DNA from 3 places in the Streptomyces sp. NPDC093097 genome. Region 1 is predicted to be linked to each of the others. Evidence: riboswitches for the same ligand, from Rfam matches in the RefSeq annotation. Region 1 holds a riboswitch; each other region holds the start of a gene.

Region 1 (9,874 bases):
TCGCTGACCCGGAGGGAGAGGTCGTCGGCGGTGGAGGAACCGGTGTAGCCGTGGTCCGCGTCGCAGTTGGGGTCGCCGCAGCTGGCGGGCTCCAGGTCGAGGCGCGCGACGGCGCCCCAGCCGATGGTGAGGACGACCTCGCGGGGCAGCTGGCCCGGGGTGTACGACTCGGGGTTGGCGACGACGCGGCTGAGCACCACGGACGAGATCCGGCCGAGCTTGACGGATTCCGTGGAGGTGGTGGCGTACGGGGACGGGGAGGTGGCGTCGGCCGCCTGCTCGTCGGTGTGGCTGACGATGAAGCGGGTGCCGGTCAGCACCAGGACCGTGACGTGGCGGCGGACCTCGTTGGCGTCGAAGGTCGTCTCCTGGTGGACGAGGTACGACACCACCGGCTCGCCGCCGACCGCGGCCTGCACCGCCTCGGCCACGAGCGTCGGGTAATAGCCACTGCGCTCGATCGCCGCGCGCAGCCCCTGGGTCGTCGTACCGGTCTTAGCCATGGGGTCCATCTTACGGGGCGTACCGGGGCGCGAGAGCCTCAGTAGACGGGCAGTCGGCGGGGCCCGAGGTCAGTGGTGGCGGGTGGTCTGGCAAGGCGGACGGAGGCATCCAGGACGGCCAGGCCGTGCGGGGCGACGACGACCGGTTCGAGGTCCACCGCGACCACTTCCGGATGGTCGTCGACGAGCCGGGAGACCCGCAGCAGCAGCTCCTCCAGGGCGGCGGTGTCCACGGGCTGGGAGCCGCGCCAGCCGAACAGCAGCGGGGCGCTGCGGATCGACCGGATCTGCTCGTTGACCTCGCGGTCGGTGGCCGGAATCAGACGGTGGGCTATATCGCCGAGCAGCTGGGAGGGCGCGCCCGCCAGCCCGAAGGAGAGGACCGCGCCGGCGGCAGGGTCGATGGCGGCGCGGACGACGGTGTCGACGCCGCGCGGCACCATCGCCTGAACGACCGGCCGCAGCACCGTGGGAGAACCCAGGAAGTCGGTCAATTCGGCGTAGGCGCGGCGGAGTTCGGCCTCGCTCGCGAGGTCGAGGCGGACGCCGCCGAGGTCGGCTCGGTGGCGCAGGTGGGGGGCGGTGGTCTTGAGGGCGACCGGGTAGCCGAGCCGGGCGGCGGCGCGGACGGCGGCGTCCGGGTCGGGGGCGGGGAGGGTGGGGCGGGGGTGGATGCCGTAGCGGGCCAGCAGCGCCTCGGCGTCGGCCGGGGGCAGGGCGACGGAGCGGCCGGGGGCGACGCCCGTGGTGAGGCGGTCGAGCAGCCGCTCGACGTCGGCGCCGGCCGCCGCCTCCTGGATGTCGTCGTACTCGGGCACCCGGCCCGGCTCGGCTGCCGCCCGGCGCCACGCGGCGTACCGGACGGCCTCGGCGAGGGCCCGGACGGCGCGCTCGGCTGCCGGGTAGGCGGGGATGCGGAGGGGGCGGGGGCGGGGCTGGGCCTCCGGGGCGGGTGCCTGATCGCGTGCGGACGGGGGCGCCGGAGGGCGGGGCGGGGTCGGGGGATGCGGTGGCCGGGGCGGGGCGAGGGGGCGCCCTTGGGGCTCGGGGGCGGCGTCCGGGCCGGGGGAAGCGGGCTCGTCGGGCGCGTGCGGGGCGTGGGGCTCGGGCGGGGCTGCGAGCGTCGCGGCCAGGTCGTCCATCGCGAGGTGGACGACGGTGACCGGCTTGGAGGGGGCGGCGGCGACCGCGGCGCGCAGGGCGGCGGCGAGCGCGGTGCCCTCACTGCCCCCCAAGGGAGCGGCGTCCTCCTCCCCCACCCAGGGGATGGCGGTGACGACGACGGCGTCGCAGCCGTCCCCGGCGAGCGTCTGGGCGAGGGCGGCGCGGAAGTCCTCCGGGGTCGCGGCGGAGCGCAGGACATGGGGGCGCTGCGGACGCAGCCCTTCGGTGAGGCAGGCGTCGTAGGCCAGGAGGGCCAGCGATTCGGAGTTGCCCAGGATGGCGACGCGCGGCCCTTGGGGCAGCGGCTGGGAGGCCAACAGCAGCCCGGCGTCGATCAGTTCGGTGACCGTGTCGACGCGGATCACGCCGGCCTGGCGCATGAGGGCGGCGACGGTGCTGTCGGGGACGCTGACGGTGGGGACGGCATGGCCCATGGGAGCGGTGCCGTGGTGCCGGGCCCCCTTGGCGACGACCACCGGTTTGACGGCGGCGGTGCGGCGGGCGAGCCGGGCGAACTTGCGGGGGTTGCCGATGGATTCCAGGTAGAGGATCGCGACGTCGGTGTGCGGGTCCTCGTACCAGTACTGGAGGAGGTCGTTCCCGGAGACGTCGGCGCGGTTGCCTGCCGAGACGAAGGCGGAGATGCCGGCGATCCCGCCGTCGCCGGGGCCCCGCTCGTGGAGTCCGCTGAGCAGCGCGATGCCGATCGCACCGGACTGGGTGAACAGGCCGATCCGGCCGGCGCCGGGCGCCTGGGGGGCGAGTGAGGCGTTCAGCCGGACGTCGGGGGCGGTGTTGATCAGGCCGAAGGCGTTGGGCCCGATGAGCCGCATGCCGTAGGAGCGGGCCAGGCGGAGCAGGGCGCGCTGCCGTTCGCGGCCCTCGGGGCCGGCCTCGGCGTAGCCGGAGGAGAGGACCAGCACGCCCTGGACGCCGTGCTCGCCGCAGTCGCGGACGACCTCGGGGACGGCGGGGGCGGGGACGGCGATGACCGCCAGGTCGACCGGGTCGGGGATGTCGCGCACCGTACGGGCGGCCGGCACGCCCTCGGGCTCCAGGCGGCGGAGGTCCTCGGGAAAGGCGTGGTTGACGGCGTGCACCCGGCCGGTGAAGCCGGCGTCGAGGATGTTGCGCAGCGTGGCGCGGCCCAGGCCCCCGGGGGTGCGGCCGGTGCCGATGACGGCGACCGAGCCGGGGGCGAGCAGGCGCTGGACGGAGCGCGCCTCGGCCCGCTGCTCGCGGCCGCGCATCACGGCCATGGACTGCTCGGTCGGTTCGAGGTCGAGCTCCAGGCGGACGACGCCGTCCTCGAAGGTGCGCTTCTGGGTGTACCCGGCGTCCGTGAACACCTTGATCATCTTGGTGTTGGCGGGCAGGACCTCGGCGGCGAACCGGCGGATGCCGCGCTCACGGGCGACGGCGGCGATGTGCTCCAGAAGGGCGGAGGCGACACCTCGGCCCTGGTGGGCGTCCTGAACGAGGAAGGCCACTTCCGCCTGGTCATCCTCGGGACTCTTGGCGGGCAGTCCGCGCGCGTCGATCCGGTCGTAGCGGACGGTGGCGATGAACTCGCCGCCCACCGTGGCGGCCAGGCCGACCCGGTCGACGTAGTCGTGGTGGGTGAACCGGTGGACGTCGCGGTCGGACAGGCGCGGGTAGGGCGCGAAGAAGCGGTAGTACTTCGACTCGTCCGACACCTGCTCGTAGAAGGAGACCAGCCGCTCGGCGTCGGCAGGCGTGATGGGCCGGATGCGCGCCGTCCCACCGTCGCGCAGCACCACGTCGGCTTCCCAGTGAGTCGGGTACGCATGATCCGGCGGCGTCTGCATGCGGACAGCGTACGGCGGGCCACTGACAAGCGGCTCGACGTGCGTACGCTCGGCTTCCCGGGGCTCCTCGCGCCGGGACGAACGGCCTGAAAGGAGGGCGGCAGTCCGCATGAAAAATCATGACGAAGGGCTGCGGAACCACTCCTGGCAGCGTGAGAGACTGGTCTAGACAACAGTCGCGACTTTGAAGGGCAACACCATGGCTGAGCGCCGCGTCAATGTCGGTTGGGCCGAGGGGCTGCACGCTCGCCCCGCGTCGATCTTCGTCCGAGCGGCCACCGCCTCCGGTGTCCCGATAACGATCTCCAAGGCGAACGGCAACCCCGTCAACGCCGCCTCCATGCTGGCGGTCCTGGGCCTGGGCGCCCAGGGCGGCGAGGAGATCGTGCTGGCCTCCGACGCCGAGGGCGCCGAAGCCGCGCTCGACCGCCTGGCGAAACTCGTCGCGGAGGGCCTTGAGGAGCTTCCCGAGACCGTCTGACCTTAAGGACCTGCGGGGCGGCGCGCCCCGTCCAGGACCCAGCAGACGCGACCCCGCCGCGGCAACCGGTACATCCGGCTGCCGCGGCGGGGCCGTTCTGTCGGCGGGTGTCGCGCCGACGGGGAGGACATCGCGTTCACGGGATGGCATCACACCGCCGGAGCGCGGCCCGGTGACGCAACGCATCAAGGGCAGCAAGTTCCGGCATCACCGTGGGGGCAATTTCGAGCATCCCTCTCTCCCCCCGACCGGAATCCGCGTCCGCCCTAATTCTGCGAAATTCGGCGAACGGCGCCAGAAACGCACGTCGGGCACCCCGCCCCGCCTTCGTTCCGCACATCGGGAATTCCCGAATATCTCACTCGATGTATACGGGGCGATTGTTAAATGCGGGCGCGCACCACATTGACGGGATGTTTCGACTCCCGCACGACGGAAGCGGGGCGCCGCAGCCGGTACGCCGGGAGCGACCGTTCGATGTGCGCCGCCATCAGGGCGCGCGCCCGCTCCGCGTCCCGCCGGGCCACCGCGTCAAGTACGGCGCCATGCTCGTTCCACGAATCGGTGACGTGGGCGGGTGGCTCGACGGCATACGTCCACTCGATCTTGCGTCGCAGCTGGATGAGGGGCGCCGTCAGGCTGGGGCTGCCGGCCGCCTGGGCGAGGGTTTCGTGGAACCAGCCGTCCAGCTGGCACAGGTCGCCGGGGTGGCCGTGGCGGGCTCGCTGCTGACCGAGCCGCACCAGGCCGCGCAGCACCTTCAGATGGGCGGTGGTGCGGCGGGCGGCCGCACGGGCGGCGCCCAGCGGCTCCATGACGGCGCGGATGTCGAGGAGGTCGGCGGCCTCCTGCTCGGTGAGTTCGGCGACGCAGGCGCCCGCGTGGTGGCGGGTGGTGACGAAGCCTTCGGCCTGGAGGGTGCGCAGCGCCTCCCTCACCGGGACCCGGGAGACGCCGTACCGCGCGGCGAGGACATCCTCGACAAGTCGACTCCCCGGCGTGAGCATGCCGGAGACGATATCGCCCCTCATCGCCGTGCACACCGCATGCGTGGAAAGGTGGCCTCGCATCGTCCGCGCCTCCGCCGTAATACCGGGAAAACGCCGCCGCTCGGCGACATTCATCGACCCTATTCGACGCGAGGGGATTCCCCTGCGGAACGTCGCAAATTCGCCGACGGTGCTTTTCGGCCGACATGTGCGGGGAACCTGGCGGGTGGAACGCCGGTGCCCCACGGAGACGCCGAAGCCCCGGCCCGCCAGGGTGGCGGACCGGGGCTCCAGGGGGACGGCGATGCGGCGGAGAGGCTGCGGGAGGATCAGACGCTGACGCCGTGCGCGCGGAGGTAGGCGATCGGGTCGATGTCCGAGCCGTAGTCGGGGCCGGTCCGGGCCTCGAAGTGGAGGTGCGGGCCGGTGGTGTTGCCGGTGTTGCCGGAGAGGGCGATCTGCTGGCCCGGAGTGACCGTCTGCCCGACCGACACGGCGAAGGACGAGAGGTGACCGTATTGGGTGTACGTACCGTCGTTCATCTTGATCACGATGTTGTTGCCGTACGCACCGCCCCAGCCGGCCTCGACGACGGTGCCCGCGCCCACGGCGTGGACCGGCGTACCGGAGGCAGCGTGGAAGTCGATACCGGTGTGGCTACCCGAGGACCACAGGCCACTGGACGCCTTGTACCCGGTGGAGACGTAGGAGCCGGTCACGGGGGCGACGAAGGCGTTCAGAAGCCTGCGCTCGGCCTCGCGGGCGGCACGCGCCTTGGCCGCGCGCACCTCTTCGGCCTTCTTCTTCGCCTCTTCGGCCTTCTTCTTCGCTCCCTCGGCCAGCCGATTGGCCTCGGCCTCGGCCTTCGCCCTGGCCGCGTTGACCTCGGCGACCGCCTGCTGCGCGTCCGCCTGGGCCTCGAGGTGGACGGCAAGCTCGTCACCCAACTCGACGGCGTGCTGGAGGCCGGTGTCGTGGGAGGTCGACTCGCCCGTGGCGGCGAGCGCGGGCGACGCCACGGAGGCGACGACTCCGGAGGCCGCGAGGGTGGCTATGCCGGCGAGGTTGCGGGTGGTGCGAGCGGTGCGGCTCGCGCGGCGGTGCTTCCCGGTGGCACGGGTGAACGCCATGTACGGGCTGGTCCTTTCCTTCCCTCTCGCCTACCGGGTTAGCTGACGGGTTCGGAGCAGGAAGGTCTCCTACGGACTCCTCCGGAAAGGGGTCCGATTCACCCCAGGGACGTGTGGGTCCCCGGCTCCCCTGGCTCACGCCATACGGGGACTCGGCGATGGCTGTCCGGTGCCACTGTTGTGGCGGACTTGTGACGAACAGCCGCCCCGACGCTAAACGCGGCAACTTTCGATCGCCAAACAGAACCTGTTTTTTGTGGGGTTCGCCACACTCGAATCGGGCAACAACCGCAACGGATCGGGCGGCACCGCCCGTCCACAGCGCGGGCCACGACGGCCGAGAAGCAGAACCCGTGCGCCGGGCCGGCCGCGGATTCGCGGCACGCACGCACAGCGGCTCCCGTGGCAAGTGACCGCCACGGGAGCCGCTTTGTCGATAGGTGACGAACCGTCGGGTGACGCCCCGCCACAGGGCAGGGATCAGCCGCTGACGACCGTCACCTCGCCGATGCCCAACGCCTTGACGGGCTCGGCGATCTGCGCCGCGTCACCCACCAGGACCGTCACCAGCCGGTCCACCGGGAAGGCGTTGACGACCGCCGCGGTCGCCTCGACCGTGCCGGTCTCCGCGAGCCGGACGTACAGCTGCGCCTGGTAGTCGTCCGGGAGCTGCTGCTCCACCTGGTCGGCGAGGGTCCCCGCGACGGCGGCGGCGGTCTCGTACTTCAGCGGGGCGACGCCGACGAGGTTCTGCACGGCGACATCGCGCTCGGCGTCGGTCAGCCCCTCCGCCGCGAGGGTGCGCAGCACCGTCCACAGGTCCTGGAGGGCCGGCCCGGTGGACGCGGTGTCCACGGACCCGCTGATGGCCAGCAGGGAGGCGCCGGTGGCCCCCTCCGGGGAGGTCGGGGCGGAGGAGCGCAGGACCTGACCGAAGGCGCGCACCCCGTAGGTGTAGCCCTTCTCCTCGCGCAGCACCCGGTCCAGACGGGACGTGAGGGTGCCGCCCAGGCAGTACGTGCCGAGCACCTGGGCGGGCCACACCTGGTCGTGCCGGTCGGCGCCGACCCGCCCGATGAGCAGCTGCGTCTGCACGGCACCGGGACGGTCGACGATCACCACGCGACCGGTGTCGTCGGCGGCGACCGGCGACGGCTTCGGCGGCTCCACGGTCGAACCCGTCCAGGCGCCCAGGGTGTCGGCCAGTGCCGCGTCCAGGTCGACGCCGGTGAAGTCACCGACGATGACGACGGTGCCGGTGGCAGGCCGGATGTGCGTGTCGTAGAAGGCGCGGACGGCGCCGGCGTCGATCCGGGCGACGGTCTCCTCGGTGCCCTGCCGGGGCCGGGACATCCGGGAGGTGGCCGGGAACAGCTCCTTGGACAGCGCCATCGCGGCGCGCCGCGCCGGGTTGGCCAGCTCGTGCGGGATCTCGTCGAGGCGGTTGCGCACCAGCCGCTCGACCTCGCCCTCCGGGAAGGCGGGGGCCCGCAGCGCGTCGGCGAGCAGCCCGAGGGCGCGCGGCAGGCGGGAGGCCGGGACCTCCAGGGAGACCCGCACACCGGGGTGGTCGGCGTGCGCGTCCAGGGTGGCGCCGCAGCGCTCCAGTTCGGCGGCGAACTCCTCGGCGGTGTGCTTGTCGGTGCCCTCGGAGAAGGCCCGGGCCATGATCGTGGCGACGCCGTCGAGGCCCTCGGGCTCGGTCTCCAGGGGAGCGATGAGGTTGATCTCCACGGCGACGACCTGCTGGCCGGGGCGGTGGCTGGTCAGCAGGGTCAGCCCGTTGGCCAGCCGGCTGCGCTCGGGCGCCGGGAAGGCCCACGGCTTGGGCGCACCGCCCCGGGGCTGCGGATGGAACTGCATGGAGCTCACGGGGGCGTCTGCGGGGGTGGTGGCGTCGGTCACTTGGCCGCCTCCTCTTCCTCGGTGCCGGCGGCGTCGGTCTGCGCGGTGGGCTCGTAGACGAGCACGGCGCGGTTGTCGGGGCGCAGCCGGGCCTTGGCGACCGCCTGCACCTCCAACGGGCTGATCTCCAGGACGCGCTGGACGGCGGTCAGCGCGAGCTGCGGGTCGCCGAACAAGACGGCGTAGCGGCATAGTTCGTCGGCGCGGCCGCTGACCGTGGCGAGCCGATCCAGCCATTCGCGCTCCAGTTGGGCCTGGGCGCGCTCCATCTCCTCGGCGGTGGGCCCCTCTTCGGCGAAGCGGGCCAGCTCCTCGTCGACGGCGGCCTCGATGGCGGGGACCTCCGCGCCACCGGACGCCTTCACGTCCAGCCAGCCCAACGAGGGCGCGCCGGCCAGCCGCAGCAGGCCGAAACCGGCGGCGACGGCGCTGCGGTCGCGGCGCACCAGGCGGTTGTACAGGCGGGAGGACTCGCCGCCGCCCAGGACGGTGAGCGCGAGGTCGGCGGCGTCCGCCTCACGGGTGCCGTCGTGCGGGAGGCGGTAGGCGGCCATCAGGGCGCGGGAGGGGACGTCCTCCTCCACGACGGTGCGCAGTTGGCCGCCGACGGTCTCGGGCAGGCTGCCGTCGCGCGGCGGCTGCTTGCCGTCGTGCGAGGGGATCGAGCCGAAGTACTTCTCCACCCAGGCCAGCGTCTGCTCGGGATCGATGTCGCCCACGATGGACAGCACCGCGTTGTTGGGCGCGTAGTACGTGCGGAAGAAGGCCCGCGCGTCCTCCAGGGAGGCGGCGTCGAGGTCGGCCATCGACCCGATGGGAGTGTGGTGGTACGGGTGGCCGTCCGGGTAGGCCATGGCCGTCAGCTTCTCGAAGGCCGTGCCGTAGGGGACGTTGTCGTAGCGCTGGCGGCGCTCGTTCTTGACGACGTCCCGCTGGTTCTCCAGGGATTCCTCGTCGAGCGCGGTCAGCAGCGAGCCCATCCGGTCCGCCTCCAGCCAGAGCGCGAGCTCCAGCTCATGGGCGGGCATGGTCTCGAAGTAGTTGGTGCGCTCGAAACTGGTGGTCCCGTTGAGCGAGCCACCGGCACCCTGGACGAGTTCGAAGTGGCCGTTGCCCTTCACCTGCGCGGACCCCTGGAACATCAGGTGCTCGAAGAGGTGCGCCAGGCCCGTACGGCCCTTGACCTCGTGGCGCGAGCCGACGTCGTACCAGAGGCAGACGGCCGCCACCGGCGTCAGATGGTCTTCGGAGAGCACCACGCGCAGGCCGTTGGCCAGCCGGTGCTCGGTCGCTGTCAGGCCGCCGGAGCCGGCTTGTTCTGTGGCCGTGTGACCCATGGGCATGTACGTCCCTTCGATCCGCTTGAGAGAAAGTTCTGTCACTGTATGCAACCGCATCGGCATCTGCCGAAGTTCCCGGGAGGATGGCCACGAACGTGCGCCGTGCCCGGCGACGGAGCGCGAAGGGGGGAGTCGTCGTGAGCGTTGTCAGTGGGGCGGTCCACAATGGTCCACGTCAGACTCATCGAACTCGCCGGTCGGCCCACCGGCCGTCCGGTCAAACGCTGATCTCAGCGTCGGTCCTGGGCGTTGACCCAACAGCGTAGTTCCCACATCGGCAGTAGACGCAGCAGAAGGAGCCGCAGCCGCGATGGCCCGCCGCAGCACGAAGACCCCGCCGCCGGACGACTTCGAGGAGAGGATCCTCGACATCGACGTCGTCGACGAGATGCAGGGTTCCTTCCTTGAGTACGCGTACTCGGTCATCTACTCGCGCGCCCTGCCGGACGCCCGCGACGGCCTCAAGCCCGTACACCGCCGCATCCTTTACCAGATGAACGAGATGAGCCTGCGGCCCGAGCGCGGCTACGTGA
Region 2 (9,874 bases), on a different contig from region 1:
GCGGGCCCAGGCCGTCCTCCCCGACGGCACCCTCGTCGACGACTTCCTCTTCACCGAGTCCCCCGGCATGATCCACGTCCTCAACGCCCCGTCCCCGGCCGCCACCGCCTCCCTCCCGATCGGCCGGGAAGTGGCCCGGCGGGTGACCCGGCTGCTGGGCATACCGGCGGGCGAGGCGGGGGCCGCGGGCCTCGGGAGGTGACGGAGCCGTCGGGGACGGGCGGGGCCGCCGAGGGGCAGGGGCCCACCGGGCCGCCGGACCGAGGGCGTGACGAGCGACATTCCCGCCCCTCGCGGCGTCGTCCGTAGAATCGACGCACTGTGTCCGAGAACCCCGCCACCCCCGAAACCATCGCCGCCGATGCCGCCGCCACGGGCGCGGACGCCGCGATGACCGCCACCGCGACCGCCTCCCGGGCCGCCGGGACGGACGGGACGCGCCCCCTGGGCGCCACCGCCGCCTCGGCCGCCGTGCCCCGGCGCGGCAAGCCGATGTTCCCCGACGGGACGGGGCCGGCGGCCGACCCCGCCGGTTCGCACCACGAGCGGCGGATCCGGTCCTTCCAGCCCCGCCGCAGCCGCGTCACGGCCTCCCAGGGCGAATGGCTGCGCCGGCTCTGGCCGAAGTGGGGCGTGGACATCGACGGGCTCTCCCGCCTCGACCTCGACGCGTTCTTCGACGGGCTGCCGGTCGTCCTGGAGATCGGTTTCGGCATGGGCGAGGCCACCGCGCAGATGGCCGCCGCGGCGCCGGAGACCGGCATCCTCGGCTGCGATGTGCACACCCCGGGCCAGGGCCATCTGCTCGGTCTCGCGGAGCGGAACGGCCTGTCCAACATCCGGGTGGCCAACGGTGACGCGATCATCCTGCTGCGCGAGATGCTCGCCCCGGCGTCCCTGGCCGGCCTGCGCGTCTACTTCCCGGACCCCTGGCCCAAGAAGCGCCACCACAAGCGCCGGCTGATCCAGCCGGAGTTCGTGGCGCTGGCCTCCACCCGGCTCGCGCCCGGCGCCCTGGTGCACTGCGCGACCGACTGGGAGCCGTACGCGGAGCAGATGCTGGAGGTCCTCTCCGCCGAGCCGACGCTTCAGAACCTCCACCCGGACTTCGCGCCCCGGCCGGACTTCCGGCCGCTGACCAAGTTCGAGGGCCAGGGCCTGGACAAGGGCCACGTCGTCCGCGACCTGCTCTTCCGCCGCCGGGCCTGAGGGCCGCGGCCCCTCGGGGGCCGCTCCCCCGGGACCGGCAAACTCACCTGCCCGCACCGTCCCCCCTCGTTAGGGTCGATGGGTGTACCCGTCCCCGCCGCCGCTCCCCGAGCGCTCAGCCGGCCCGCCGCCGTACACATCCGCCGAGGCCCGCCCCGGGCCCCGGCGCCGGGGCGCACCCTGGCGCAGCCGGACCGTCCGGGCGGTCGCGTTGGCCGCGCTGCTCGCGCTGTCCGGCGTGCTCATCCTCGGCATCGTCCGGCGCCAGACCGGCACCGAGGGCTTCCTGGTCGGCGTCGGGCTGGCCGTCTTCCCGGTGCCGCTGCTGATCGCGGCCTTCTGCTGGCTGGACCGCATCGAGCCCGAGCCCTGGCGGAACCTGGCGTTCGCCTTCGCCTGGGGGGCGTGCGCCGCCACCCTGGTCGCGGTGCTGGCCAACGGCTTCGCCACCGACTGGCTGGCCAACAACCTCGCCTCGGCGTCCCCGACCGAGGCCGAGGCCTGGGGCTCGACGGTGATCGCCCCGATCGTCGAGGAGGTGGTGAAGGCCGCCGCCATCGCCCTCCTCTACCGCTTCCGCCGCCGGGACTTCGACGGGATCACGGACGGCATCGTGATCGCCGGCATCACCGCCACCGGTTTCGCGTTCACCGAGAACATCCTCTATCTGGGCAGCGCCTTCGGCGAGGACCAGTCCATGGGGCACTCCGGCCTGGACTCCCAGACGGCCGGCACCTTCTTCGTGCGGATCGTGGTCTCGCCGTTCGCGCATCCGCTCTTCACGATCCTCACCGGCCTGGCCTTCGGCATCGCCGCGACCCGCTATCCCCGCCGCCGCGGCGCCCGCGCCGCGCTCGTCCTCCTCGGCCTGGCCACCGCGGTCCTGCTGCACGGCGTGTGGAACGCCGCCTCCGCGCTCGGCGACGCCGGCTTCCTCACCGTCTACGGCGTCTTCATGGTCCCGGTCCTGCTGACCCTGACCTGGCTGGCGCTCTGGGCCCGCCAGCAGGAGCTGTGCTCGATCCGCAGCTACCTCGCGCCGTACGCCGCCGCCGGCTGGCTGGCCGCGCCGGAGCCCACCGCGCTGTCCTCCCTGAAGACCCGCGCGCTGGCCCGCGACCTCGCGCGCCGCACCCACGGCCCGGCCGCCGCCCGCGCCGTCACCGCCTACGGCGCCCTGGCCACCGCGCTCTCCTTCCACCGGCGCCGCGCCCATCTGGCGGGCCCGGCCGCGGACTTCGCCGCCCGGGAGCGGGAACTCCTGGAACGCCTGTGGCACTACCGGCCGTTGGCGGGCCCGGCACTCCTCCAGGCATGGGCGGGCAGAACGGCGACGCCCGCCCCGCCCCGGGACGCCCCCGACCCGACCGCGCCGGCCCCCTGCCCGGCCCCGGAGACACCGCGCCCGGCCGCGGCACCGCCCCGCGCCCCGCGCTGATCGCCCCCGGGCCCCGCACTCCCCTCCCGCTGCGGTCGAGACCCGTCACAGGACGGCTGCCACCCCCACGCGACCGTGCCTCCCCGCGGATCGGGGGCCGCGCGTAGGCTCGTGGAAGTTGTCCGTGAAAGGGAGGATCTGCGATGGCTGGGGTACCGACGAGCCTGGTGGCGGCCACGGGCCTGGTGGGCGGTTACGGCGTGGCCCGGTGGACCAAGAAGCGGCCGTTGGGCGGGGTGGCGCTGGCGGCCGCCGGAACGGTGGCGGCCTGGGGCTGGCAGCAGAAGGCCGGTACGAAGGCGGCCGTCGCGCTGAGCGGTGCCTATGTGGCTGCGTTCGCGGGGTCGCACCCGTTGGCCAAGAAGATCGGGGCGTGGCCCTCGGTGTTCGCGGTGGCCGGCGGCGTCGCGCTGGCCTCGTGGGCGGTGGCGGACCGGCGCGGCTGAGGCCGGCTCCGCGCGGCCGACGGCCCCGGAGCGCAGGGCCGAGCTGCCGGGCCGTGCGGGCCGGCCCCTCGGCCGCGTCGGGCCGGTGCCTCCGTCAGGCCGGTGCTTCTGTCAGGCCGACGCCTCCGTGAGGAGGGCGACCTCGGCATCGGTGAGGGTCAGCCCGTCGACGGCCAGGAGGGCCGGGAGCTGGGCGACGGTGCGGGCGCTGGCGATGGGGGCCGCGACGGTGGGCTGCGCGGCGAGCCAGGCGAGGGCGACGGTGGACGGCTCGGCGCCGTGGGCCGCGGCGACGGTGTCGAGGGCGGCGAGGACGCGGCGGCCGCGGTCGGTCGCCAGGTATCCGGCGGCCTTCTCCGAACGGGCGCTGTCCACACTGCCGCCCGGGCGGTACTTGCCGGTCAGGAAGCCGGAGGCGAGGGCGTAGTACGGGACGGCGGCGACGCCGTTGCGGGCGGCCACCTCGGCGAGTTCGCCCTCGTAGGTGTCCCGGGAGACCAGGTTGTAGTGGGGCTGGAGGGCCACGTAACGGGCCACGCCCTCGCGCGCGGAGAAGTCCAGCGACTCCTCCAGGCGCCGCGCGGAGATGTTGGACGCGCCGATCTCGCGGACCTTGCCGGCCTTGACGAGGTCGTCCAGGGCGGTGAGGAACTCGCCCACCTCGACCGACTCGTCGTCGTAGTGGGTGTAGTAGAGATCGATGCGGTCCGTGCGGAGCCGGGCCAGGGACTGGTCGACGGCGGCCTTGATCGTGGCGGCGGACAGGCCCTTGTGGTCGGGGTGGGCGCCGACCTTGGTGGCGATCACGACGTCGTCGCGGTTGCCGCGGGACGCGAGCCAGTTGCCGAGGACGGTCTCGGACTCACCGCCCTTGTTGCCGGGCACCCAGGCCGAGTACACGTCGGCGGTGTCGATGAAGTTCCCCCCGCCGGCCACGTAGGCGTCGAGGACGGCGAAGGACTGGGCCTCGTCGGCCGTCCAGCCGAAGACGTTGCCCCCGAGGCAGAGCCGGGAGACGGTCAGCGAACCGAGCGGGTGGCCGGTGGAGCTCTGGGCGTGTGGTGCGTTCATGTCCTATCAACGCCGGGGCAAGGGGAGTTGTTTCCCGTTCGGGGGGAGTTGTTCCCCGTTCCGCGCCGCGGTGCGGTCGGCCGCCCACGGGGGGGTGGGCGGCCGGCCTGGTCCTCAGATGCCGACCCCGCGGTCGCGCAGCCAGGACACCGGGTCGGTCGGGGCGCCCCCGTGGGGGCGGACCTCCAGGTGGAGGTGCGGCGTGGCGGCGTGCCCGGTGGCGCCGACGCGGCCGATGACCTCGCCCGCATGGACCCGGCCCGACGCCCTGACCAGGGAGGACAGATGGCAGAACCAGAGCTCCGTGCCGTCGTCGAGGGTGAGGACGCTGCGGTAGCCGTACGCGCCCGTCCAGCCGGCCTGGGTGAGCGTCCCGTCGTGAACCGCCCTGACCAGCGTGCCCGTTGGGGCCGTGAAGTCCTGTCCGGTGTGGTCCGCGGCCCAGCGGTTGCTGATCTGCCCGAAGCCGGTGGCGAGGGCGGCGGAGGCGACCGGGGCGACGAAGTCCGTTGCGCGGTGGGCGGATTGGCCGGCCGCAGGGGCCGCGGCCGCCGTCGCGGGCGCCTCGCCGGTCGCCTTCTCCGCCGTCGCGGTCGGCTCCTCGGCGCCATGGCCCACCGGCGCGTCCTGGACGGCCTGCCCGCCGGCTACCTCCTCCTCGGGCGCTCCGGACTCCTGCGGGCCGCCGCCCTGCTGGAGGATGCGGTGGCGCAGCGCCTCGGCCGGGCCCGTGCCCTGGGTGGTGTCGCCGGGCCGGGGGTGGGCGGCGGCGGGGGCGGAGGCGTCCGCGGTGGTGGCCGGGGGGGCGGCCGCCGGGGTGTGCGCTGCGGCGTCGTCGGCCGCACCGCCGGGGTCCGGCATCGAGATCGGCACCGGCGGCCGGCCCTCGGCGGCGGCCACTCCGCTCGCGCCGACCGCCGCGATCACGCCGACGCCCAGCGCCGTACCGCCGCGCGCCAGGCCGCTGCCGCGCTGCCTGGCCACCCGGTGCTTGCCGCGCAGGGAACGGAAGGTCTCCTCGTCGACGCCCACCGCGTCACCCGAGACCCACTCCGCCCCGGCGCCGTCCCCTTCGGGACGGTGGACCGGCTCGCCTCCGGGCAACGCCCCCTGGGGCGTCCCCTCAGGGGGCAGCGAGCCGTCACCCGACGGCCGCCCGTCGGGCAACTCTCCATAGGGGAAGGGGACATGGGACGGGTCGGCACGATGCTGCCCCCCGTCGAGCGGTACTCCACCGCGCTGCGCCGCGCCGAACGGCGCCCCGCTGGCCGGTTCCGCGACGGGATCACCGGGCTCGGCGGGGCCGCCGGGACCAATGGGGGCGGCGTGGCCGGCGGGGCCGGCGAAGCCGATCGGGCCGCCGAAGTCGGCGGGGCCGCCGACTCCGTAGCCGGATGGAGCGTGAGGGGCGGGCCTATTGGACGCCACGGGGGCGCACTCCTTTCCTTCCTTCTCGCCTACCGGGTTAGCTGACGGGTTCGGAGCAGGAAGGTCTCCTACGGGCACCGCCTGGCGGGAGGCGCCCGATTCACCCCAAGAGGGTGGTTCCCCGGTTCCCTCCACTCAATTCCCGGCAATCCCAGGCGGATCCGGCAGGCTCCCCGAAACCGGTCGATCCGGGCGGCTCGACGCGGGTCGTGGACACGGGTCGGGCAGGGCGGGAGGCCGGCGTGTGCAGGGGTGGCTCAAGGGTCGTTCTGGCGGTGCGGAAAAGTGCGTACGGGATTCGGCGTCGGCGCGCGGCGCCGCCACTTGCGACGGCTGGGACGACCGCGCTCCGTTATCGGACAGTAATAGAGACGACGGCGGAAATCCAAGCGTTCCCACGAATCCCCGGGGGTTCCGCACGCCCTCCCAAAGAGCCCTGGCGTGGACTTTTGCCCCCAGTACGGCCGCAAACAGGGCGAGTTGGCGTCATCGCGCCAAACGATCTCGCGATGATTGTGTGTCAGTTGTTATGCGGAGGGACGCCTCGTGATCACTGAGGGTGAGGACGGTAACGTCGCCTCATGGTCGTCAACGTCACGAACACCGGGAACGTCGTCAACACCCCACAGGAAGTGGCGGATCGGTACCGGGAGTTCTCCCGGCAACAGGCGCGGGGGCGGTCCGACGCGCACGAGGAGCTGACCGCCCGGATCGGCCAGGACGACGAGTTCTGCGAGCTGCTCTCGGGGTCGCTGCCGGCCGGCAACAAGCAGCAGCCGAACCTGCTGCTCGCCGCGGTGCGCTATCTCGACGGCCCGCACGCGGAGTTGGGGCCGCGCGGCGCGGTGGCCTACGGGCGCTGGCGCGAGTGGACGGTCCGGCACTGGGATGAGGTCCGCTCGGTGATCGTGCGGCGCTCCACCCAGACCAACGAACCGGCCCGCTGCGCCGCGCTGCTGCCGCTGCTGGCCCGTCTGCCGCAGCCGCTGGCCCTCCTGGAGGTCGGGACGTCGGCGGGGCTGTGCCTGCACCCGGACCGGTACCGCTACCGGTACGTCCAGGAGGCGGGCCGCGGGACGGGCGGCCCTCACGGGAGCGCCGCCGTCGAAGGGGGCGCACCGGAGTCCCCCCTCACGTTCACCTGCCGCACCAGCGGGTCGGTGCCCGGCGACGACGGCGGTGCGGCGGCGCTGCCCGGCGACCTGCCCGAGATCGTCTGGCGCGGCGGCATCGACCTGGACCCGCTGGACCCGGTCGGGAACGCGGACGACCTCCGCTGGCTGCGGGCCCTGGTCTGGCCGGGCGACGAGGCCCGTGCGGCGCGGCTCACGGCGGCCGTCGAGGCGGTGCGGACCGCACCCCGCCCCGTCCTCGTCCGCGGCGACCTGGTCGACGAGCTGCCGGCGCTGGCCGCCCAGGCGCCGCCCGAGGCGACGCTCGTGGTCTTCCACAGCTCGGTGCTGAACTACCTTCCGCCCGCCCGGCGCGAGGAGTTCGCCCGCCTCGTGCGGTCGCTGCTCGCCGAACGGAACGGCGGGGGCCACTGGATCTCCCAGGAGCACCACAGCGTGCTGCCGTGGATCACCGCGCCGGAACACCGGTCCCTGGGGCCCGAGGACGGCCTGCTGCTGACCCTCGCCGTGGACGAGCGCCCGGTCGCCCTGACGGGCCCGCACGGCCAGAGCGTGCACTGGCTCCGGTCCGCGTGGCCGTAGGCGCTCCAGCGGCCCCGTGCGGGCCGTGACGGCCGCACAGGGGGCCGAGGGCGGGCGGCGCGGGCCGGCCCCGCCCTCGGCCGTCGTTGAGCGCCGCACCGAACCCGCCGCCGAGCCCGCCCGCCCCCGGCCCTGCCGAACACCCGCCGACCCCGCCCTACGTCTCCAGGGGCCGCTCGACCGCCAGCAGCGCCATGTCGTCGGCGGGTGCCCCGCCGGTGTACCGGGCGACGTCCTCGATGACCACGTCCAGCAGGTCGTCGGGGCCGTTGAAGTGGCTGCCGCGCAGCCGGACGGACGGGTCGTAGAAGTCGCCGGCCCGGTCGCGGGCCTCGGTCACCCCGTCGGTGAACAGGAACAGCATCGCGCCGGCCGGGAAGAAGACCTCGTCCGGGCGGTCCGGCCAGCCCGCCACGTCGCTCAGCCCCAGCGGCAGCGCGGCGGCGGACGGGGGCAGCTCCCGTAGGCCGCCCTCGGGGGTGAGGAGCAGAGGGGGCGGGTGGCCGCGGTTGAGGATGCGCAGGCCCGAGGGGTTCCCGGCGGGGACCTCCGCCAGGACCGCCGTGGTGAAGCCCTCGTACGCGTCCAGGCCGGTGCGGCGCCCGCCCTCCCGTCTGAGCGCCCGCTCCAGTCGGCTCGCCACCGCCTCCAAGGTGGCCTCCTGCTCCGCCGCCTCCCGGAAGGCGCCGACGACGACCACCGCGGCCTCCACCGCCTCCAGCCCCTTGCCCCGTACGTCGCCGACGATCATCCGCACGCCGTGCGGGGTGTCCTGGATGGCGTGCAGGTCGCCGCCGATACGGGCGCCGGCCCGGGCGCCGACGTAACGGGCGGCGACCGCAAGTCCCGCCAGCCGAGGGGGCGGAGCCGGCAGCACGGCCCGCTGGGCGGCCTCCGCGACGTCCCGTACCGAGGCCAGCTTGGCGTAGCCGATCCGCACCACCCGGTTGATGCCGAGCGCCAGCAGGGCGACGACCACCACCGTGATCGACTCGGTCACCGACTCGTAGGGGTCCTCGATGCCGTGGTACGTGGCGACCAGGACTTCGGCGGCGATGGCGGCCAGGGCCGTGACGACGGTGCCCCGCAGGGAGTACAGGGGGGCCGCGACCAAGGGGGCGGCGGCGAGGAACGGCGCCGCGGTGTACCGGGGCGGCGTGAGGGCGTCGAAGAGCACACCGGTGGCGATGAGGGCCGGGGGGAGCCAGCGCGCCAGGAGGCTGCCGAGCGGGGAGACCTGGTCGTCGCCCGTCTGCTGGGTCCCGTTGTCCGTGCGGTTCCTGCCGCGTCGACGCATCCGCACCGGCCTCTTCCCGCTCCGCCTGCCCGATGGTGCCCGGCCCGGTTCCCGGCGCCCCGCGGCCCGTTCCCACCCCGGCCACCGGACCGGCGCCGCCGCCGTCCCGTCCTCGGCCCCGCCCGCCGAGCCCGCCTCGGCTGCCTCGGCTGCCGACCACCGACTTCCGGCCACGACGCCCGGCCGCCAACTGCCTGCTGCCTGCTGCCTGCTGCCTGCTGCCTGCTGCCTGCTGCCTGCTGCCTGCTGCCTCAAGGCTTGCCGCCGCCGTGCCGGGCGGCGAGTCCTCCTGCGCCGAACGGGGTAGGCACAGGCTGGGGCCGACCCGCCCCCTAAGGGCTTGAGCCCCACTCCCCCTACGGGCCCTCCGGCACGTTCCCCCCGGCCCCGCCGCCGCCCTCGCACTGGTTGACCGTGGCCCGCGCATGGGCGAGGAAGCGCCGGGTCAGCGGATGCCCGCCGTGCCGCGGGAAGACGATGTGCAGCGGCATCAAGGGCGCGTCGGGGATCGGCACGAAGGAGATGAACGGGTGCACCCGTTGGCGCCCGATGGACTCCGGTACGACCCCGACGCCCCGGTTCCCGGCCACCGCCTCCAGCCACTCGTCGAAGTTCCCGCACCGGGCGGCGACGACCGGCCGCGCCTCCGGCGGCCAGTCCGACGCCTCCGTCGTCCCGCCCGCCTCGTTCAGCACCAGCGGCATACCGGCCAGCTCCCGCCAGCCGACCTCGTCCCGGGCCGCGAGCGGGGAACGCACCGACACCGCGGCTATCCGCCGCTCGTGCAGCAGCGTCACCGCCGTCAGGCCCGGCACGGCCACGTCCCCCCGCAGGATCGCGATGTCGACCTCGCCGCTGTCCACCCCCGCCAGCGCCGCGTCCCGCCGGTAGACCCGCGCGGCGACACCGGTCTCCGCCTCGAACCGCTCGATGGCGGCCTGCGGCCACGTGGCCGGAAACCCCCAGACGAATCCGATGCGGAAGAGGGGCGCGTCCGGCGCCGGGAGGAGGGCCGCCTCCAAACGGGGCAGCAGTGCGCTGAGTTCCCCGTACAGCCGCTCGCCGGACGCGGTCAGCGCGACCTGCCGGGTGGTGCGCTCCAGGAGGCGGTAGCCGAGCAGCTCCTCCAGGCGGCGGATGGTGCGGCTCACCGTGGGCTGCGAGAGGCCGAGGCGGTCCGCGGCCCGGGTGAAGTGCCGCTCCTCGGCGAGGGCCAGGTAGCAACGGAGGTGGTGCAGTTCGACGCCCGGTATCGCCATGATCGGCATCC
Region 3 (9,874 bases), on a different contig from region 1:
TGGTCACGCGGTATCCGGACGCCCGGCAGGCGCTCGCCGACGCCCGGCTGTCGAAGAACCCGGCGCACCACTCCGCGGCCGCCCACGGCAAGGGCAAGACGGGCATTCCGGGTGAGCGCAGCGCCAACCTCATGACGCACCTCCTGAACATCGACCCGCCGGACCACACCCGGCTGCGGCGCCTGGTCTCCAAGGCGTTCACCCCGCGCCGGGTCGCCGCGTTCGCGCCGCGCATACAGGAGTTGACCGACCGGCTGATCGACGCCATGGTCGAAAGACAGCACGGCGCCCAGCGGGGGAGCGCCGACCTCATCCATGAGTTCGCCTTCCCGCTGCCGATCTACGCGATCTGCGATCTGCTCGGCGTCCCGGCCGAGGACCAGGACGACTTCCGCGACTGGGCGGGCATGATGATCCGGCACGGCGGGGGGCCGCGCGGCGGCGTCGCCCGTTCCGTGAAGAAGATGCGGGCGTATCTGGCCGAGCTGATCCACCGCAAGCGGGCCGACCTCGGCGACGACCTGATCTCGGGGCTGATCCGGGCCTCCGACCACGGTGAGCACCTCACGGAGAACGAGGCCGCCGCCATGTGCTTCGTGCTGCTGTTCGCCGGCTTCGAGACGACGGTCAACCTGATCGGCAACGGCATCTACGCGCTGCTCCGCAACCCCGCCCAGCGGGAGCTGCTCCAGAAGTCGCTCGCGGCCGGCGACACCGACCTGCTCACCAACGGCATCGAGGAACTGCTGCGCTACGACGGGCCGGTGGAGCTGGCGACCTGGCGGTACGCGACCGAGGAACTGACGCTGGGCGGCGCGCGGATAGCCGAGGGGGACCCGGTGCTGGTGGTGCTGGCCGCCGCCGACCGCGACCCGGCCCGGTTCACCGAGCCGGACGTGCTCGATCTCACGCGGCGTGACAATCCGCATCTGGGATACGGGCACGGCATCCACTACTGCCTCGGCGCACCGCTGGCCCGCCTCGAAGGCCAGACCGCGCTCGCGACGTTGCTGACGCGGCTGCCGGATCTCCAACTTGCGGCGGAACCGGACGAATTGCGCTGGCGCGGCGGGCTCATCATGCGCGGATTGCGCACACTTCCCGTGGAGTTCACGCCCGAACCGTCCTGACCAGGGACGGGCCCATAGTTGACGGAACGTCAGCTGCGTGACCAATGCGTGATAAGCGCTACACCGGCTTGTGACAGCGCGTGACCCCGGTTACCTTTCCAGCGGCGATCGGGTCGGCCGGGGGCTGCCGTACGGCGAACCCTCCGACCCCGATCGGCACCTCCAATCGCCGCGCGAAAGGCAACCGCATGCGTTCCGGGAACGGCCGGCACCGTCGCCCCCGACAAGCACCGGCCATCTTTGTCACGGTCGGAGTGACCGGCGCGGGCCTGGCCCTGCCGTTGCTCAGTGCGGGCGGCGCCCAGGCCGCCGACACCACGACGTGGGACCGCGTCGCCCAGTGCGAGAGCGGGGGCATGTGGAGCTCCGCCAGCGGCAACGGCTTCTACGGCGGCCTCCAGCTCACCCAGGAGATGTGGGACGACTACGGCGGCTCCGCCTACGCCTCCCGCCCCGACCTCGCCAGCCGCGCCCAGCAGATAGCCGTGGCCCAGGCGATCCTCGACGACCGCGGCCCCGACGCGTTCCCCAGCTGCGCGCTGGAGGCCGGACTGGCCAAGGGCGGCAGCAAGCCCGGCGTGGACCCGGGCAGCACCAGCCGGCCCGACCCGCGCCCGTCGCCGAGCCACCCCGCGCACGACGACCCGGCGGACGACGCCCCGGCCGCCGGCGACCCCTCCGGCACGGCGGGAGAGCCGGGCCAGGCGGGCCCGGGCATGGACACGCCCACCCTGCCCGGCAGCGGCTCCGGCTCCGACGCGGACGCCGACACCGGCGTCGACGCCCCGGACGCGCCCTCGGCGACCCCGGCCCCCGCGGACTCCGCGTCCCCCTCCGGGCCCTCGTCCGCCGACCCGTCCCCCTCGTCGTCCGGCCGGCCGGCCACGCCGTCCCACGGGGCGCCCTCCGGGACCCCGTCCGCCCACCCGTCGGGCCCGGCGTCCACGCCGCCCGCCGCCGGCAGGCACCGCGGTGCGCCGGAGGACGGCACGGGTGCCGACGGCGGCCGGGACGGCGACGGCGGCCGGCACCCCTCCCGCGGCGGGGACGCGCACCGCACGCCCCCGGCGGGCACCGGCGACTACCGCGTGCGCCCCGGTGACAACCTGTCAGCCATCGCCGAGCACCACGACCTGCCCGGCGGCTGGCCCGCGCTCTACGACCGCAACCGGGATGTCGTCGGCGCCGACGCGGACCTCATCCTGCCTGGTCAGTTGCTCGATCTCGGCCGGACGCAGGGGTAGTTACCGCAGGTTCGGGGCGTTTCGTAAAAGTGAGATATGGCTCTCGTTGCGGGGGATGGGGGAAACTCCGTCCCCCGTTTCCATACCAGTGCCTACCTGCGGAAATAACCTCCCCGGTGATCAAAAACGGTCAACTGGGTTCAGAAGATGGGGTTTGAACACCAAGGGGCTTTTGCTTACGGTCAGGACCGCTCGCCAAAGCGGGCCCTTCGATCGCACGCCGAGTCCTGCCGGCGGTCGGAGTCGACGACGCGCAAGCGCCGAAGGCAGGAGCGGGGGACCCAAGGTAAGTGCCGGCCCCGCCCGCGAAAGCGGGTCAGCCGGCTTGGGGTGAAGCCGCGTGCGCAGCAGTGCACGCGGCCGGGCAGCTCACACGGCCCGAACCCGACAGCTCACCTCGTAGGCGTCGGTGAGGAAACGAACGCACGATGCTGATCAACAAGGGCAAGCACCGCCGCAGCTCCAAGGCCGTCCGCGTCGCCACCCTGGCCGGTGTCGCCGGCGCCGCCGTCGCCGTCCCGCTGATGGGCGCCACCTCCGCTTCCGCCGCCTCCGTCGCCACCTGGGACAAGGTCGCCCAGTGCGAGTCCGGCGGCAACTGGTCGATCAACACCGGTAACGGCTACTACGGTGGCCTGCAGTTCTCGAACTCCAGCTGGGCCGCCGCCGGCGGTACCCAGTACGCGGCCCGCGCCGACCTGGCCACCAAGGCCCAGCAGATCGCCGTGGCCGAGAAGCTCCTCGCCATGCAGGGCCCGGGTGCCTGGGGCTGCGCCGGCGCCGGCAACCTGACCGCCGGTGGCCCGGCCGCCAACGTCGACACCTCCGGCGCCACCGTCAAGAAGAGCCAGGGCACCGAGCTCCGCAAGCAGACCCAGGGCGCCGAGGTCCGCAAGCAGACCCAGGGCACCACCAAGAAGTCCGCCCCGGTCCGCGAGCAGTCCCGCCCGGCCGCCCCGCAGGACTCGCACCGCTCCGGTGCCACCTACACCGTGAAGTCGGGCGACACCCTCGCCAAGATCGCCAAGGCGCACGGCACCCACTGGAAGGCGCTCTACGCCGCCAACAAGTCCGTCATCGGCGGCAACCCCAACCTGATCTTCCCGGGCCAGCACCTCAGCATCTGAGCCTGACCCGCAAGAGCTGCCCCGCCCCGGCGCGTACCCCCGAGCGCGCCGTGGCGGGGCTTCTTGCGTGCCGCCCCGCCACGGCGTTCCCCGCATAGCGAACACTGCGCGGAAACCTCCCGTGAACTGGGATTTCGGGCTGCTTGCCGGGTTTTTTGGACCCGTGGAGCGGGCCACGGGCGAGCGGATCCGTCCAAGGCCGTTAGGCTCATGCCGAGAACTCCAGACACCTCCGAAGGAGACAACGTGCCGTCCATCGACGTCGTCGTAGCCCGCGAAATTCTCGACTCGCGAGGTAATCCCACGGTCGAGGTCGAGGTCGGCCTCGACGACGGCAGCACCGGCCGTGCCGCCGTTCCGTCCGGTGCCTCGACCGGCGCCTTCGAGGCCGTCGAGCTCCGGGACGGCGACCCCAACCGCTACCTCGGCAAGGGCGTGGAGAAGGCCGTCCTGGCCGTCATCGAGCAGATCGGCCCGGAGCTGGTCGGCTACGACGCGACCGAGCAGCGGCTGATCGACCAGGCGATGTTCGACCTGGACGCCACCGACAACAAGGGCTCCCTGGGCGCCAACGCCATCCTCGGCGTCTCCCTGGCCGTCGCGCACGCCGCCTCCGAGGCCAGCGACCTGCCGCTGTTCCGCTACCTCGGCGGCCCGAACGCGCACGTCCTGCCCGTGCCGATGATGAACATCCTCAACGGCGGCTCGCACGCCGACTCCAACGTGGACATCCAGGAGTTCATGATCGCGCCGATCGGCGCGGAGTCCTTCTCCGAGGCGCTGCGCTGGGGCGCGGAGGTCTACCACACCCTCAAGAAGGTCCTCAAGGAGCGCGGCCTGTCCACCGGCCTCGGCGACGAGGGCGGCTTCGCCCCCAACCTCGGCTCCAACCGCGAGGCCCTGGACCTCATCCTGGAGGCCATCAAGCAGGCCGGCTACGCCCCCGGCCAGGACGTCGCGCTCGCCCTGGACGTCGCCGCCTCCGAGTTCTACAAGGAAGGCAAGTACGTCTTCGAGGGCGAGGAGCGCTCCGCCGCCGAGATGACGGAGTACTACGAGGAGCTGGTGGCGGCCTACCCGCTGGTCTCCATCGAGGACCCGCTGTTCGAGGACGACTGGGCCGGCTGGAAGGTCATCACCGACAAGCTCGGCTCCAAGGTCCAGCTGGTCGGCGACGACCTGTTCGTCACCAACCCCGAGCGCCTGGCCCGCGGCATCGAGGAGGGCTCCGCCAACGCCCTGCTGGTGAAGGTCAACCAGATCGGTTCGCTGACCGAGACCCTGGACGCCGTCGAGCTGGCCCAGCGCAACGGCTTCAAGTGCATGATGTCGCACCGCTCCGGTGAGACCGAGGACGTCACCATCGCCGACCTCGCCGTCGCCACCAACTGCGGCCAGATCAAGACCGGCGCCCCGGCCCGCTCCGAGCGCGTCGCCAAGTACAACCAGCTGCTGCGCATCGAGGAGATCCTCGACGACGCCGCGGTGTACGCGGGCCGCAGCGCCTTCCCGCGCTTCAAGGGCTGACGCCCCCGTCGGCCGGTAGGCCCCACCGCACCGGCACCCCGGCCGTGCTCCGCTTGAGGTGATCACGGAGCACGGCCGCGGTGCAGCACGCACGTCCCCGGCGTTCGGTCCCGTACCGTTGCCGGGGACGTACGTCATGACGACCGCCGTGACGCGTGTGAAGGACGGAAGCTGAAGGGGAGGCGACGTGCCCGCGGACCGGTTCTCCACCGCGACCCGGCTCAAGGCGCTCGGCGAGCAGGCGGCCGCCCGCGTCCACCGCGTCAAGCGGCGCCCCCGCCGCAACCGCCTCACCGGCCGCGCCGCCCTGCTGGCGCTGGTGGTGTGCGCGCTGGTGGTCGCCCTCGCGTACCCGATGCGGCAGTACATCTCCCAGCGCTCGACCATCGCCGACCAGCGCCGCAAGGCGCAGGACGCCGCCGCCGCGCTGGACCGCCTGCGCGACGAGAAGGCCCGCTGGCAGGACCCGGCGTACGTCCGCCAACAGGCCCGCCGGCATCTGCACTTCGTCATGCCGGACGAGACCGGCTACCTCGTCCAGGACGGCTCCGGCGCCCGCGCGGCCCCCAAGGGCGTCGAGGCGGCCGAGCTCCCCTGGTACGACAAGCTCTGGGACGACGTGGACCGCGCCGACCACGCCGCCGCGGGGCGGTAGCCCGCACCGCCGGGCACCGGCGAGACTGTACGGGCGGCCCCGCCGGTACGCCGGCGCCGTCCCGCACCCACCACCGGCCCTCACCGAAAGCGCACATGGACACGCCCCCGCCCCAGACCGAGCCCACCGAGCCCACCGCCGCGGACATCGCCGCCTTCAAGGACCAGCTCGGCCGCCCGCCGCGCGGCCTGCGCGCCATCGCGCACCGCTGCCCCTGCGGGCAGCCGGACGTGGTCGAGACCGCACCGCGCCTGGAGGACGGCACGCCCTTCCCCACGCTCTACTACCTGACCTGCCCGCGCGCCGCGTCCGCGATCGGCACGCTGGAGGCCGACGGCGTGATGAAGGAGATGACCGAGCGGCTGGCGAACGACCCGGAGCTGGCCGCCGCCTACCGCGCGGCCCACGAGGACTACATCCGGCGCCGGGACGCCATCGAGGTGCTCCAGGGCTTCCCGAGCGCGGGCGGCATGCCCGACCGGGTCAAGTGCCTGCACGTGCTCGTCGGCCACTCGCTGGCCGCCGGCCCGGGCGTCAACCCGCTCGGCGACGAGGCGCTGGCGATGCTCCCCGAGTGGTGGCGCAAGGGCCCCTGCGTGACCCCGTGCGCGGAGGCCGCCGCCGACGCCCCGGCGTACACCTCCGAGACCGAAGGCACCCCGAGCGCCGAAGGAGACGCCACATGACGCGGGTCGCCGCCATCGACTGCGGTACCAACTCCATCCGGCTGCTGGTCGCCGACCTGGACCCGGAGACCGGTGAACTCAAGGACCTGGACCGCCGGATGCAGATCGTCCGGCTCGGTCAGGGCGTGGACCGCACCGGCCGGTTGGCGCCGGAGGCGCTGGAGCGCACCTTCGCGGCCTGCCGGGAGTACGCCGCGGTGATCAAGAGCCTGGGCGCGGAGCGGATCCGCTTCGTGGCGACCTCCGCCTCCCGGGACGCGGAGAACCGCGCGGACTTCGTCCGCGGCGTCGTGGACATCCTGGGCGTCGAGCCGGAGGTGATCTCCGGCGACCAGGAGGCGGAGTTCTCCTTCACCGGCGCCACCAAGGAGCTCACCGGCCACCCGCACATCGAACTCCCCTGCCTCGTCGTGGACATCGGCGGCGGCTCGACGGAGTTCGTGCTCGGCGAGGCCCACCCGTCGCCCGCCACCGCCCTCCCCGGAGACGCCGCGCATCGCAGCTCCGTCCGCGCGGCCCGCTCCGTCGACGTCGGCTGCGTCCGGATGACCGAGCGCCACCTCCACCACGGCCAGGAGATCATCGACCCGCCCACCGCGGACCGGATCGCCGCCATAAAGGCGGACGTCACCGCGGCGTTGGACCGGGCCGAGGAGGTCGTCCCGCTGACCGAGGCCGCCACCCTGGTCGGGCTGGCCGGTTCGGTGACCACCGTCGCCGCCATCGCGCTCGGCCTGGAGCAGTACGACTCCGCGGCCATCCACCACTCCCGGATCTCCCTGGCCGCGGTCCGCGAGGTCACCGAGCGCCTGCTCGCCTCCACCCACGCCGAGCGCGCGGCGATCCCCGTCCTGCACCCCGGCCGGGTCGACGTCATCGCCGCCGGCGCCCTCGTGCTGCTGTCGGTCATGGAGCGCGTCGGCGCGCAGGAGGTCGTCGTCAGCGAGCACGACATCCTGGACGGCATCGCCTGGAGCATCGCCTGACCGTCGTCGGTGCGCACCGCCGCGGGCGGCGCCGCAACCCCCGCCCGCAGTGCGGCTCTTGAGGGGGCGGGGTGCCGTCCGCGGCGGCTTCCAGGGGGGTGTAAGGGCCTCCGGGAGGGGGCGCCGGAAAAAAAGTTCGTGAAATCCTTCACATGAAAAACCCGCCTCGCGAGCGAACTCAAGGGCCATCCGACCCTCATGCGAAGGTCCTAGGACTGATCTGCCCGGGAATCGCGGGGTCACCGGCGAGTGGCCGTCATGTTACGCGAGTGCGCGCGAAGGGCCCAAGACAGGCCCCCGCAGGGGGACAAGCCCTGATCAACAGGGGTATCCAACGTGTCGCGTTATACCGTGGTTCCCTAAACGCGCTATGGCGTCCGTCACGAAGGCGGCGGAGTGTAGCAGACGCCTTGGTGATTCTTGTGAAGGGGCTCACGAGCGACCCCCCATGTGGGGGTGGATACTCGATTGCATGAGCACCACGGAGCGTCCCAGGATCCTCGTTGTAGGCGGTGGGTACGTTGGCCTGTACGCGGCGCGCCGCATCCTGAAGAAGATGCGGTACGGCGAGGCGACCGTCACGGTCGTCGACCCGCGCTCGTACATGACGTACCAGCCCTTCCTCCCTGAAGCTGCGGCCGGCAGCATCTCCCCCCGCCACGTTGTGGTCCCGCTGCGGCGCGTGCTGCCCAAGGCGGAGGTCCTCACCGGCCGGGTGACCACCATCGACCAGGACCGCAAGGTTGCCACCATCGCCCCGATCGTGGGCGATGCGTACGAGCTGCCCTTCGACTACCTGGTCGTCGCGATGGGCGCGGTCTCCCGTACCTTCCCGATCCCCGGCCTGGCCGAGAACGGCATCGGCATGAAGGGCATCGAGGAGGCCATCGGCCTGCGCAACCACGTCCTGGAGCAGCTGGACAAGGCCGACTCCACGACCGACGAGGAGGTCCGCCGCAAGGCGCTGACCTTCGTCTTCATCGGCGGTGGCTTCGCCGGTGCGGAGACCGTCGGCGAGGTCGAGGACATGGCCCGCGACGCTGCGAAGTACTACAAGAACGTCAAGCGCGAGGACATGCGCTTCCTCCTCGTCGACGTCGCCGACAAGATCCTCCCCGAGGTCGGCCCCAAGCTCGGCGCCTACGGCAAGGAGCACCTGGAGTCCCGCGGCGTCGAGGTCTACCTCAAGACCGGCATGAAGTCCTGCGTCGACGGCCACGTCATGCTCGACAACGGCCTGGAGGTGCTCTCCAACACCATCGTGTGGACCGCCGGCGTCAAGCCGAACCCGGCGCTGTCCCGCTTCGGTCTGCCGCTGGGCCCGCGCGGCCACATCGACACCGCCGCCACCCTCCAGGTGCAGGGCACCGACTACATCTGGGCCGCGGGCGACAACGCCCAGGTCCCGGACATGGTCGGCCGCAAGAACGGCAACGAGAACGCCTGGTGCCCGCCGAACGCGCAGCACGCGCTGCGGCAGGCCAAGGTCCTCGGCGACAACGTGGTCTCCGGTATGCGGGGCTTCCCGCAGAAGGAGTACAGCCACGCCAACAAGGGCGCGGTGGCGGGCCTCGGCCTGCACAAGGGCGTCGCGATGATCGTCGTCGGCAAGATGAAGATCAAGCTCAAGGGCCGTCTCGCCTGGTACATGCACCGCGCGTACCACGGCATGGCGATGCCGACGTTCAACCGCAAGATCCGGGTCTTCGCCGACTGGACGCTGGCCACCTTCCTCAAGCGCGAGGTCGTCTCGCTCGGCGCCATGGAGAACCCCCGCGAGGAGTTCTACGAGGCCGCCAAGCCGGCCCCCGCTCCGGCCGCCGCGGCCGATGGGGACAAGCCGAAGGCCAAGGCTTCCTGAACCATCGGTCGGGCTACTCCGACCAGCCCGAAGGGCGTCCGCCATCCGTGGGGCGGGCGCCCTTCGGCGTGCTCGGGTGTGGCCGAATCTGAACGGCGTGTTGTTCTCTGGCAGGCGAACGGGACTAACCGGGCGCCTACTTGGCGTTTACGTGGTGGGTGAAACTTCCTCGCCCGACTCGTCATGACCGGAGGTGTGCGACATGGCCGGTGCCGCTGGACGGCTCACCAAGCTTGCCGAGGAGGTGCTGGGGGCCCCGCTCCCGGTGCGGATCCGTGCCTGGGACGCGAGTGAGTCGGGCCCGCCGGGCGCCCCCGTGCTGGTCATCCGCAACCGCCGCGCGCTGCGCCGACTGCTGTTCAAACCAAGCGAGTTGGGCCTGGCCCGGGCCTGGGTGGCCGGCGACATCGACGTCGACGGGGACCTCTACACGGCGCTGGACCTGCTGGCCGGGCTGATCTGGGAGCGCGACAGCGCCGCACCGAAGCAGCCGCGCGCCGCCGTGCTGCGCGCCCTGGCCCGTCCCGAGATCCGCACCGCCGCCAGGGAACTGCTGTCCCTGACCGGCCTCCCCCTCCCGCCCGCGCCGCCCGCCGAGGAGGCCCGTCCGCGCCGCGGGGCGCTGCACTCCCTGCTCCGCGACCGGCAGGCGATCAGT

What was found. Region 1 has a riboswitch for cyclic di-AMP ahead of ACIQE0_RS28960 (M23 family metallopeptidase). Riboswitches for the same ligand answer to the same signal wherever they lie in the genome.
Positions count from the first base shown of each region.
Region 2: it holds a riboswitch for cyclic di-AMP, as region 1 does, so the genes downstream of both, ACIQE0_RS36525 (M23 family metallopeptidase) here and ACIQE0_RS28960 (M23 family metallopeptidase) in region 1, are expected to answer to the same signal.
Region 3: it holds a riboswitch for cyclic di-AMP, as region 1 does, so the genes downstream of both, ACIQE0_RS14195 (transglycosylase family protein) here and ACIQE0_RS28960 (M23 family metallopeptidase) in region 1, are expected to answer to the same signal.

Region 1 covers NZ_JBIVOW010000020.1:53,589-63,462, forward strand. The annotation lists gene ACIQE0_RS28940 (DUF5998 family protein) at 1-503, opposite strand, end outside; gene ACIQE0_RS28945 (GNAT family N-acetyltransferase) at 542-3,496, opposite strand; gene ACIQE0_RS28950 (HPr family phosphocarrier protein) at 3,696-3,977, shown strand; gene ACIQE0_RS28955 (GntR family transcriptional regulator) at 4,361-5,047, opposite strand; gene ACIQE0_RS28960 (M23 family metallopeptidase) at 5,296-6,096, opposite strand; cyclic di-AMP (ydaO/yuaA leader) riboswitch at 6,109-6,264, opposite strand; gene ACIQE0_RS28965 (pitrilysin family protein) at 6,577-7,959, opposite strand; gene ACIQE0_RS28970 (pitrilysin family protein) at 7,998-9,338, opposite strand; gene ACIQE0_RS28975 (DNA topoisomerase (ATP-hydrolyzing) subunit A) at 9,652-9,874, shown strand, end outside.
Region 2 covers NZ_JBIVOW010000036.1:15,161-25,034, forward strand. The annotation lists gene lhgO (L-2-hydroxyglutarate oxidase) at 1-202, shown strand, start outside; gene trmB (tRNA (guanosine(46)-N7)-methyltransferase TrmB) at 322-1,209, shown strand; gene ACIQE0_RS36510 (PrsW family intramembrane metalloprotease) at 1,292-2,647, shown strand; gene ACIQE0_RS36515 (hypothetical protein) at 2,791-3,093, shown strand; gene ACIQE0_RS36520 (aldo/keto reductase) at 3,205-4,164, opposite strand; gene ACIQE0_RS36525 (M23 family metallopeptidase) at 4,279-5,592, opposite strand; cyclic di-AMP (ydaO/yuaA leader) riboswitch at 5,604-5,769, opposite strand; gene ACIQE0_RS36530 (DUF2332 domain-containing protein) at 6,174-7,307, shown strand; gene ACIQE0_RS36535 (PP2C family protein-serine/threonine phosphatase) at 7,465-8,604, opposite strand; gene ACIQE0_RS36540 (LysR family transcriptional regulator) at 8,961-9,863, opposite strand.
Region 3 covers NZ_JBIVOW010000006.1:423,293-433,166, forward strand. The annotation lists gene ACIQE0_RS14185 (cytochrome P450) at 1-1,130, shown strand, start outside; gene ACIQE0_RS14190 (transglycosylase family protein) at 1,385-2,374, shown strand; cyclic di-AMP (ydaO/yuaA leader) riboswitch at 2,623-2,795, shown strand; gene ACIQE0_RS14195 (transglycosylase family protein) at 2,803-3,501, shown strand; gene eno (phosphopyruvate hydratase) at 3,712-5,028, shown strand; gene ACIQE0_RS14205 (septum formation initiator family protein) at 5,216-5,683, shown strand; gene ACIQE0_RS14210 (DUF501 domain-containing protein) at 5,779-6,369, shown strand; gene ACIQE0_RS14215 (exopolyphosphatase) at 6,366-7,355, shown strand; gene ACIQE0_RS14220 (NAD(P)/FAD-dependent oxidoreductase) at 7,828-9,216, shown strand; gene ACIQE0_RS14225 (class I SAM-dependent methyltransferase) at 9,419-9,874, shown strand, end outside.